DNA from 2 places in the Bradyrhizobium sp. S3.7.6 genome. Region 2 is predicted to be linked to the other one. Evidence: riboswitches for the same ligand, from Rfam matches in the RefSeq annotation. Region 2 holds a riboswitch; the other holds the start of a gene.

Region 1 (3,891 bases), 2.0 Mb from region 2:
ACGTTCGGTGCCATTGCCGAGTTCACACGCGAGCCCGGTGAGGCCTTCGATATGGAGCAGTCGCGCAACGGGGTCAGCGTCGTGACGCAGAAGGGTGGGATGCGCGTTGTCTTCCACCCGGGCCTGCGCTTGATCGCATCGGAATCGCCGACCACGGAGAGCTGGAGCCACCGCATCGCGCTGTGTCTCCCGCATGAAGCCAGCGCCATGAGCGGTCGTACCGTGCTGACCGAGCTCGGCCCGGATGTCGAGGCGCTCCTGACGAGGGATCGCAGCGGCATCCTGTTCGACCTTGGCCTCGGAACGTTGCAGGTCGACGCTTGCATCCGTGTCAGCGATGCCGATGCCGTCGCCGCGCTCAGGAGCCGCACGGGCCAATCCGTGTTCGCGCCCGAAAGCGACGCCATGCGGATCATTCTGGCCGCCAATCCGCACCGCGTCTTCATCAGCCGCATCGGGCGCGCCGAGGTATTCCAGCCGATCCCGCCGCCGGGCGGGCGAAGCCCTGACGGCCCGCACACCCACGTCCTGCCAAAGCTGCTCGCGCATCGCCGCACCCATGCCGCCACCGAGCCGCTGCCTGAGGGGTGGATCCCCTGCGCGCATCTCTATCCGGCCCATCCGCTGCGCGATCAGCTCGGCCGCAAGCGCGCTTTTCGGCCGGATCTTCACGCAGCCTTCCAGGCGCTGCTCGAACTCTATGGGCTGCCGGAGCTGACGGCGTGCAAGAGGGCCGCGGTCGAAGCGATCGAGAAGGGGCGGGGACCTGAGATGGCGACGCTTCCGCCCGATCGCACGGCGCGCGCCACTGTTCGCGTGGCCTTGCGCCAATTGGCGGCCATGGAGCCGCACACCGCGACACTCGCCGCCTGGCTTGCCGCCTACGACCGTCGCGATCCAGCCGAGACTGAAGATCCCATGGAGGCTCTTCACTGAGTCAGACGTGATGCCGCGTTCCAACAAAATGTGCTACAAATCCCATAAGGAGATCGTTCCATGACTGTCACCATCCTGCCGCCCCACGCCGACCGTTTCCGCCTTCATCCGGTCACCTCGCGCCTTGCGCCGATGTTCTGCTTTGCGCTGCTGACGGTGTCATGCGCGCTCGCGAGCTTCGCGCTTGCCTGCGCGACGCCGTTTGCGGCGTTCGCCGTCGTCGCCGCCGCGATGCTGCCGATGCGTCCGGCGCTGCTCGTCGTCACCGGCGCCTGGCTCGTGAACCAGACCATCGGCTTCGGCGTGCTGCACTATCCCATCGATGGCAGCACCATCGCCTGGGGCTTTGTCATCGGTGCTGCCGCGTTGCTGTCGACGGCAGCGGCATCGACCGTTCTCCGCCTGCTGCCGCAGGGCCGCACGCCGCTGATGCTGGCCATCGCGCTCGTCGCCGCCTACGCCGCCTATGAGCTCGCGCTGCTTGCCGCGACGCCGTTCCTTGGCGGAGAGGGCGCGTTCACTGCGGCCATCGTGACGCGCATCGGGCTGACCAGCGCCGTCTGGCTCGCCGGCCTCGTCGCCGCCTGCGAGATCGTCCGCCTGGTCGATCCGTTCGGGCGCGCGATGCGGAACGCGTAATGCTGGATGTGCGTCATCCCAAGGGTTGCGCGAGCCCGGCGGGAATTCCCGCATTCCACAGGGAACAGGGCTCATGACCCGCAACGAATCGTTGACACCCGGCTGCATATGTCACCACATGTGGGCGTCACGGTTCCGCTGGATCGCAAGATTTAGTGGCTAAGAGGGAAGCCGGTGAACCGCGTGAGAGCGTGGAATTCCGGCGCTGCCCCCGCAACTGTCAGCAGCGAGCTGCTTCCGAACAATCGTCACTGGTGCCTTTCGCGCCGGGAAGACGGGAAGTGGGCGACGACCTGCGAGCCAGGAGACCTGCCGCGACGATCTGAACGTCCACGGGCGGGGTGTCCGGCGGTCGCTTGCATGCACCGCCCGGCAACTCTGCCGCCGGCGTTTCTGCAGCGTCCTTCCTTACAGCCCCGTTCAAACACAACGCGCGCATCACGGGGCCCATTGATGTCACTGAACCTGCACGACGCGGACACCGCTTCCGCACCCATCGTTCATTTGCGTCCACAATCGCTTGCGCTTGCTTCGAGCGAGCCGGCGATGCAGATCATCCGTCGCAACGGCAAGGTCTCGCCGTTCGATTCCGCCAAGATCGCGGTCGCCATGACCAAGGCTTTCCTTGCGGTCGAAGGCACCAGCGCGGTCGCCTCGCGCCGCGTCCATGAGAGCGTGGAGCAGCTGACGGCCGAAGTCGTCACTGCGTTGATGCGGCGGGCAGGCGAGGGACGCACCTTCCATATCGAGGACGTGCAGGACCAGGTCGAGCTCGCCTTGATGCGGAGCGAGCACCACAAGGTCGCACGCGCCTATGTGCTGTACCGCGAGGAGCGGTCGCGCCAGCGCGCCGAGGAGGCGGCCGCGGAAGCGACGCCCGCTGTCGCGCCGGCACTTCATGTCACGCTCGCCGACGGTTCGCGCGTTGGTCTCGACACCAAGCGGCTCGCGCTGATTATCGGCGAAGCCTGCGCCGGCCTCGACGGCGTTTCCGCGGCACCCGTGCTCACCGAGACCACCCGCAATCTCTACGACGGCATCAGCCAGGACGAACTGGCACTGGCCTCGATCATGGCCGCGCGCACGCTGGTCGAGCAGGAGCCGAACTACGCCTATGTCAGCGCGCGCCTGCTGCTGGACAAGCTGCGCGGCGAGGTGCTGTCCTACGTCCATGGCGTGCCGACGTCCGCCTCGCAGGCCGACATGACGATGCGCTACGTCGAATATTTCCCGGCCTATCTGAAGACCGGCATCGCTGCCGAACTGCTCGATCCTGAACTGGCCCGCTTCGACCTCGGCCGGATCGCGGCTGCACTCAAGCCCGAGCGCGACCTGAACTTCCAGTTCCTCGGGCTTCAGACGCTCTACGACCGCTACTTCCTGCACGTCCGAGGCAAGCGGATCGAATTGCCGCAGGCCTTCTTCATGCGCGTAGCGATGGGTCTTGCGGTTCGCGAGATCGACCGAGAGGCCAAGTCGATCGAGTTCTACGATCTGCTGTCATCGTTTGACTTCATGGCCTCGACGCCGACGCTGTTCAATTCGGGTACGCTGCGTCCGCAATTGTCGTCCTGCTTCCTCACGACGGTGTCCGACGACCTGGACGGCATCTTCAAGTCGATCAAGGACAACGCACTGCTGGCAAAATATTCCGGCGGCCTTGGCAACGACTGGACGCCGGTGCGTGGTCTCGGCGCCCACATCAAGGGCACCAACGGCGAGAGCCAGGGCATCATCCCGTTCCTGAAGGTTGCCAACGACACCGCGATTGCCGTCAACCAGGGCGGCAAGCGCAAGGGCGCGGTCTGCGCCTATCTGGAGACCTGGCACGTCGACATCGAGGAATTCCTCGACCTGCGCAAGAACACCGGCGACGACCGCCGCCGCACCCACGACATGAACACCGCCAATTGGGTGCCGGACCTGTTCATGCAGCGCGTCGATGCCGATGGCGAATGGACGCTGTTCTCGCCTGACGAGACGCCCGATTTGCACGATCTCTATGGCGAGGCGTTCAAGACGGCTTACGAGGCCTATGAGGCCAGGGCGAAAGCCGGCGGCATGCGCGTCTTCAAGACCGTGCGTGCGAGCGACCTCTGGCGTCGCATGCTGACCATGCTGTTCGAGACCGGTCATCCCTGGATCACCTTCAAGGACCCCTGCAATCTGCGTTCGCCGCAACGCCACGTGGGCGTGATCCATTCCTCGAACCTCTGCACCGAGATCACGCTCAACACCTCGGCCGACGAGGTCGCGGTCTGCAATCTCGGCTCCATCAACATGCTCAACCATGTCGGGCCCGATGGTGTCGACCAG
Region 2 (3,891 bases):
CGAGCCGGGGATGATGACGAGGCGGACGTCGCCGGGGATGGCTTCGCCCGGCCGCACCATCACGAGATCGACGCCAGGTTCGAGTTTCAGCGGATCAAGATCATCGAAATTGGCGATCCGCGACAGCGCGAGGCAGGCGATCTTGCACTGGCCTGGCTTGCGCGCGTCGCTCAGCCCCAGCGCATCCTCGGCCGGCAGCTCGCCGGCGCGCGCGAACCAGGGCAGTACGCCGAGGCCGCGCCACGCGGTCTTCTGCTCGATCAGCTTGTAGCCGTCGTCGAACAGCGAGGGGTCGCCGCGGAACTTGTTGATGACGAAACCCTCGATCATCGCGGCATCGTCGGGGTCGATCACCGTCTTGATGCCGACGAGCTGGGCGATGACGCCGCCGCGGTCGATGTCGCCGACCAGCACGACGGGCACGTCGGCCTTGCGCGCAAAGCCCATATTGGCGATGTCGGCCTTGCGCAGGTTGACCTCGGCCGGGCTGCCGGCGCCTTCGACCAGGACCAGATCGGCGCGCGCTTTCAGCCTCTCGAAACTTTCCAGCACCGCGCCCATCAGCGACGGTTTCATCGCCGCATATTCGCGCGCCCGCGCGGCCGCGATGCGCTTTCCCTGCACGATCACCTGCGCGCCGACGTCGGTCTCGGGCTTGAGCAGCACCGGATTCATGTCGGTGTGCGGCTCGACACCGGCGGCGAGCGCCTGCAGAGCCTGCGCGCGGCCGATCTCGCCGCCGTCGACGGTCACGGCCGCGTTGTTCGACATGTTCTGCGGCTTGAAGGGCAGCACGCGCAGGCCGCGCCGCGTGAAGGCGCGGGCGAGGCCGGCGACGATGAGCGACTTGCCCACGTCCGAGCCGGCCCCCTGGATCATCAATGCGCGCGCCATGGTGTTTTCAGAATCTGGCGTCGTCAGAACTCGACGCCGGCTTGCGCCTTGATGCCGGAGCGGAAGGGGTGCTTGACCAGCGTCATCTCGGTGACGAGATCGGCGATCTCGATCAGCTCGTCCTTGGCATTGCGCCCGGTGAGCACGACATGCGTCATCGGCGGCTTGTGCGTTTTCAGGAAGTCGACGACCTCGGCGATGTCGAGATAGTCGTAGCGCAGCGCGATGTTGATCTCGTCGAGCACGACCATGCGCAGATTGGAATCTGATATCAGCTCCTTGGCCTTCGCCCAGCCGGCCTGCGCCGCGGCGATGTCGCGGGCGCGGTCCTGCGTCTCCCAGGTGAAACCTTCGCCCATCGCATGGAACTGGCAGAGCTCGCCGAAATGGCCGGTGAGCAGGCGCCGCTCGCCGGTGTCCCAGGCGCCCTTGATGAACTGCACGACCGCGCAGGGGAAGCCATGGGCGACACAGCGGACGATCATGCCGAAAGCGGAGGAGGACTTGCCCTTGCCGGCGCCGGTGTGGACGATGATGAGGCCCTTCTCGCCGCTCTTGGTCGCCATGATCTTGTCGCGGGCGACCTTGATTTTCGCCATTTTCGCGGCGTGGCGGGCGTCGGTTTCCTCGGCCGTTTGGGTATCCGGTTCAGGCGTCATCTGACAGGGTCCTTCGGCTTGACAAGAGGCGGCCGGGGGCAAATGGTGGCCCGGCGTTGGTTCCTGTCCTATGACAGGCGAAGAGGGAATGCGATAGGGTCCGAATCGACAAGATTCGGCTCCAAACTGCAGCCGCCCCCGCGACCGTGACCGGAGAGATGCCCGAGGCCACTGATCCCCCGCAGGGGATCGGGAAGGCGGGGATCGAAGGGCCAAAAGCCCTGCTCCGCAAGCCGGGAGACCTGCCAGCGCGGACGAGTTTTGGACCGGCGGACGGGGTGTTCCGCGACGGGGAAACGGACCTTCGGGGGAATGGTCCGTGTGCCTCTTCGCCTCCCGCTGTTTATCCTGGAAGAGGCGATGACCGTCACACTTCACGTCTGTATTACCTGCCGTGCCGGCCAGACGCTCGACGAGGGTGAGACGACGCCCGGCAAGCGCCTGCATGGTGCGATCCTCGACGCCGGCGCGCCTGAGGGCGTCAATGTGGTTCCCGTTGAATGCCTGTCGGCATGCAGCCAGGGTTGCTCGGTTGCGCTCAGCGCGCCCGGCCGCTGGTCCTATGTCTATGGCCGTCTGTCAGAGGCCCATGCGAGCGACGTGGTCGCGGGTGCTGCGGCCTATGCCGCCGCGCCCGATGGCCTCGTGCCCTGGCGCAGCCGTCCCGAAATCTTCCGCAAGCAGTCGCTTGCCCGCATTCCCCCCATTGCCGTGTTGCCGGAGGCCGCCGAATGAACTCGCTCGCAAAAGTCCCTGTGACGGTGGTCACCGGTTTTCTCGGCTCAGGCAAGACGACGCTGATCCAGCATCTGCTCGCAAACCCTGACGGCAAGAAGCTCGCGGTGCTCGTCAACGAGTTCGGCAGCGAGGGCGTCGACGGCGAGATCCTGAAATCCTGCGCCGATGCCAACTGCCCGGAGGAGAACATCGTCGAGCTCGCCAATGGCTGCATCTGCTGCACCGTTGCGGACGATTTCATTCCGACCATGGAAAAGCTCTTGGCGCGGCCGGTGCGGCCCGATCACATCCTGATCGAGACCTCGGGCCTGGCGCTGCCGAAGCCGCTGTTGAAGGCGTTCGACTGGCCGGAGATCCGCTCGCGGATCACGGTCGACGGCGTGATTGCGCTCGCCGATGCCGAGGCTGTCGCCGCCGGCCGTTTTGCGCCGGACCCGGCTGCGGTGGAAGCGCAGCGCGCGGCGGATGGAAATCTCGATCACGAGACGCCGCTGTCGGAAGTGTTCGAGGACCAGATCGCCTGCGCCGACATCGTGCTGCTGACCAAGGCTGATCTTGCGGGGCCCGCAGGGATCGAAGCCGCCAAAGCCGCCATCACCGCGGAGATGCCGCGCCGCGTGCCGATGCTATCCGTCACCGATGGCGCGATCGATGCGCGTGTCATCCTTGGCCTCGGCGCTGCCGCAGAGAACGATCTCGCCGCGCGCCCCTCGCATCACGACGGCGAGGAGGATCACGAGCACGACGATTTCGCCTCCGTCGTGATCGATCTTCCGGAGGTTACCGACATCGAAGCATTGGTCGCATCGGTGCAGCGTCTTTCGCGCGAGCAGAACGTGCTGCGCGTCAAGGGCTATATCGCGGTCGCGGGCAAGCCGATGCGCCTGTTGCTGCAAGCGGTCGGCGAGCGCGTGCGCCACCAGTTCGACAAGCCCTGGGGCGCAGCTCTCAGGCAGTCGAAGCTCGTCGTGATCGGCGAGCACGGCGATATCGACGAGGCCGCGATCAAGGTCGGACTTGGGCTTTCAGGATCTGGTATCTGATGCACGTCGTCTTCCGCGAGAGCCGCGGTCTCGAGGAGACTGCGACGCCAAGGGACATCGGCCAGGACCCGGCCGATCTCGTGGTGCTCTCGTACTCGGATTCCGACCTTGCCGCGTTCGCGGCCGGCTGGCGGCGCGGCCGCAACAGCCTGCCGTCGCTGCGGCTCGCCAATCTCGCGGAGCTGCGTCATCCGTTGTCGGTCGACACCTATGTCGAGCGCACGCTGTCGCAGGCACGCGGCATCCTGGTGCGCCTGATCGGCGGTGAATCCTATTGGCCGTACGGGCTCGCGGCCCTGCAGCAGCTGGCGAAGGACCGCAATATCGTGCTGGCCGTGCTGCCGGCCGACGGCCGCGACGACACGCGGCTCGATGCCTACTCGACCCTGCCGGTTTCGACGCTGCGCCGGCTCAAGGTGCTCTGTGACACCGGCGGTCCTGTTGCAGCGCAGGCCGCGATCGCGCAGCTCGCGTTGGCCTCGGGCCTTTACGCAGGCCCGGTCGTCGGCGAGATGAACCTGCCTGAGATGGGCTTTTACGATCCCGCGCGTGGCGTC

Evidence for each region. A riboswitch is a leader RNA that binds a small molecule or an ion and turns the genes downstream of it on or off. The one in region 2 is predicted to bind cobalamin.
Region 1: another riboswitch for cobalamin. It lies ahead of ACVJ5M_RS23370 (ribonucleoside-diphosphate reductase subunit alpha); the one in region 2 lies ahead of ACVJ5M_RS33620 (DUF1636 domain-containing protein).

The regions. Positions count from the first base shown of each region.
Region 1 covers NZ_JBSSEQ010000001.1:4,836,136-4,840,026, forward strand. The annotation lists gene ACVJ5M_RS23360 (DUF6925 family protein) at 1-936, shown strand, start outside; gene ACVJ5M_RS23365 (hypothetical protein) at 997-1,575, shown strand; cobalamin riboswitch at 1,689-1,906, shown strand; gene ACVJ5M_RS23370 (ribonucleoside-diphosphate reductase subunit alpha) at 2,029-3,891, shown strand, end outside.
Region 2 covers NZ_JBSSEQ010000001.1:6,871,856-6,875,746, reverse strand. The annotation lists gene ACVJ5M_RS33630 (cobyric acid synthase) at 1-894, opposite strand, end outside; gene cobO (cob(I)yrinic acid a,c-diamide adenosyltransferase) at 918-1,553, opposite strand; cobalamin riboswitch at 1,594-1,817, shown strand; gene ACVJ5M_RS33620 (DUF1636 domain-containing protein) at 1,914-2,288, shown strand; gene cobW (cobalamin biosynthesis protein CobW) at 2,285-3,334, shown strand; gene cobN (cobaltochelatase subunit CobN) at 3,334-3,891, shown strand, end outside.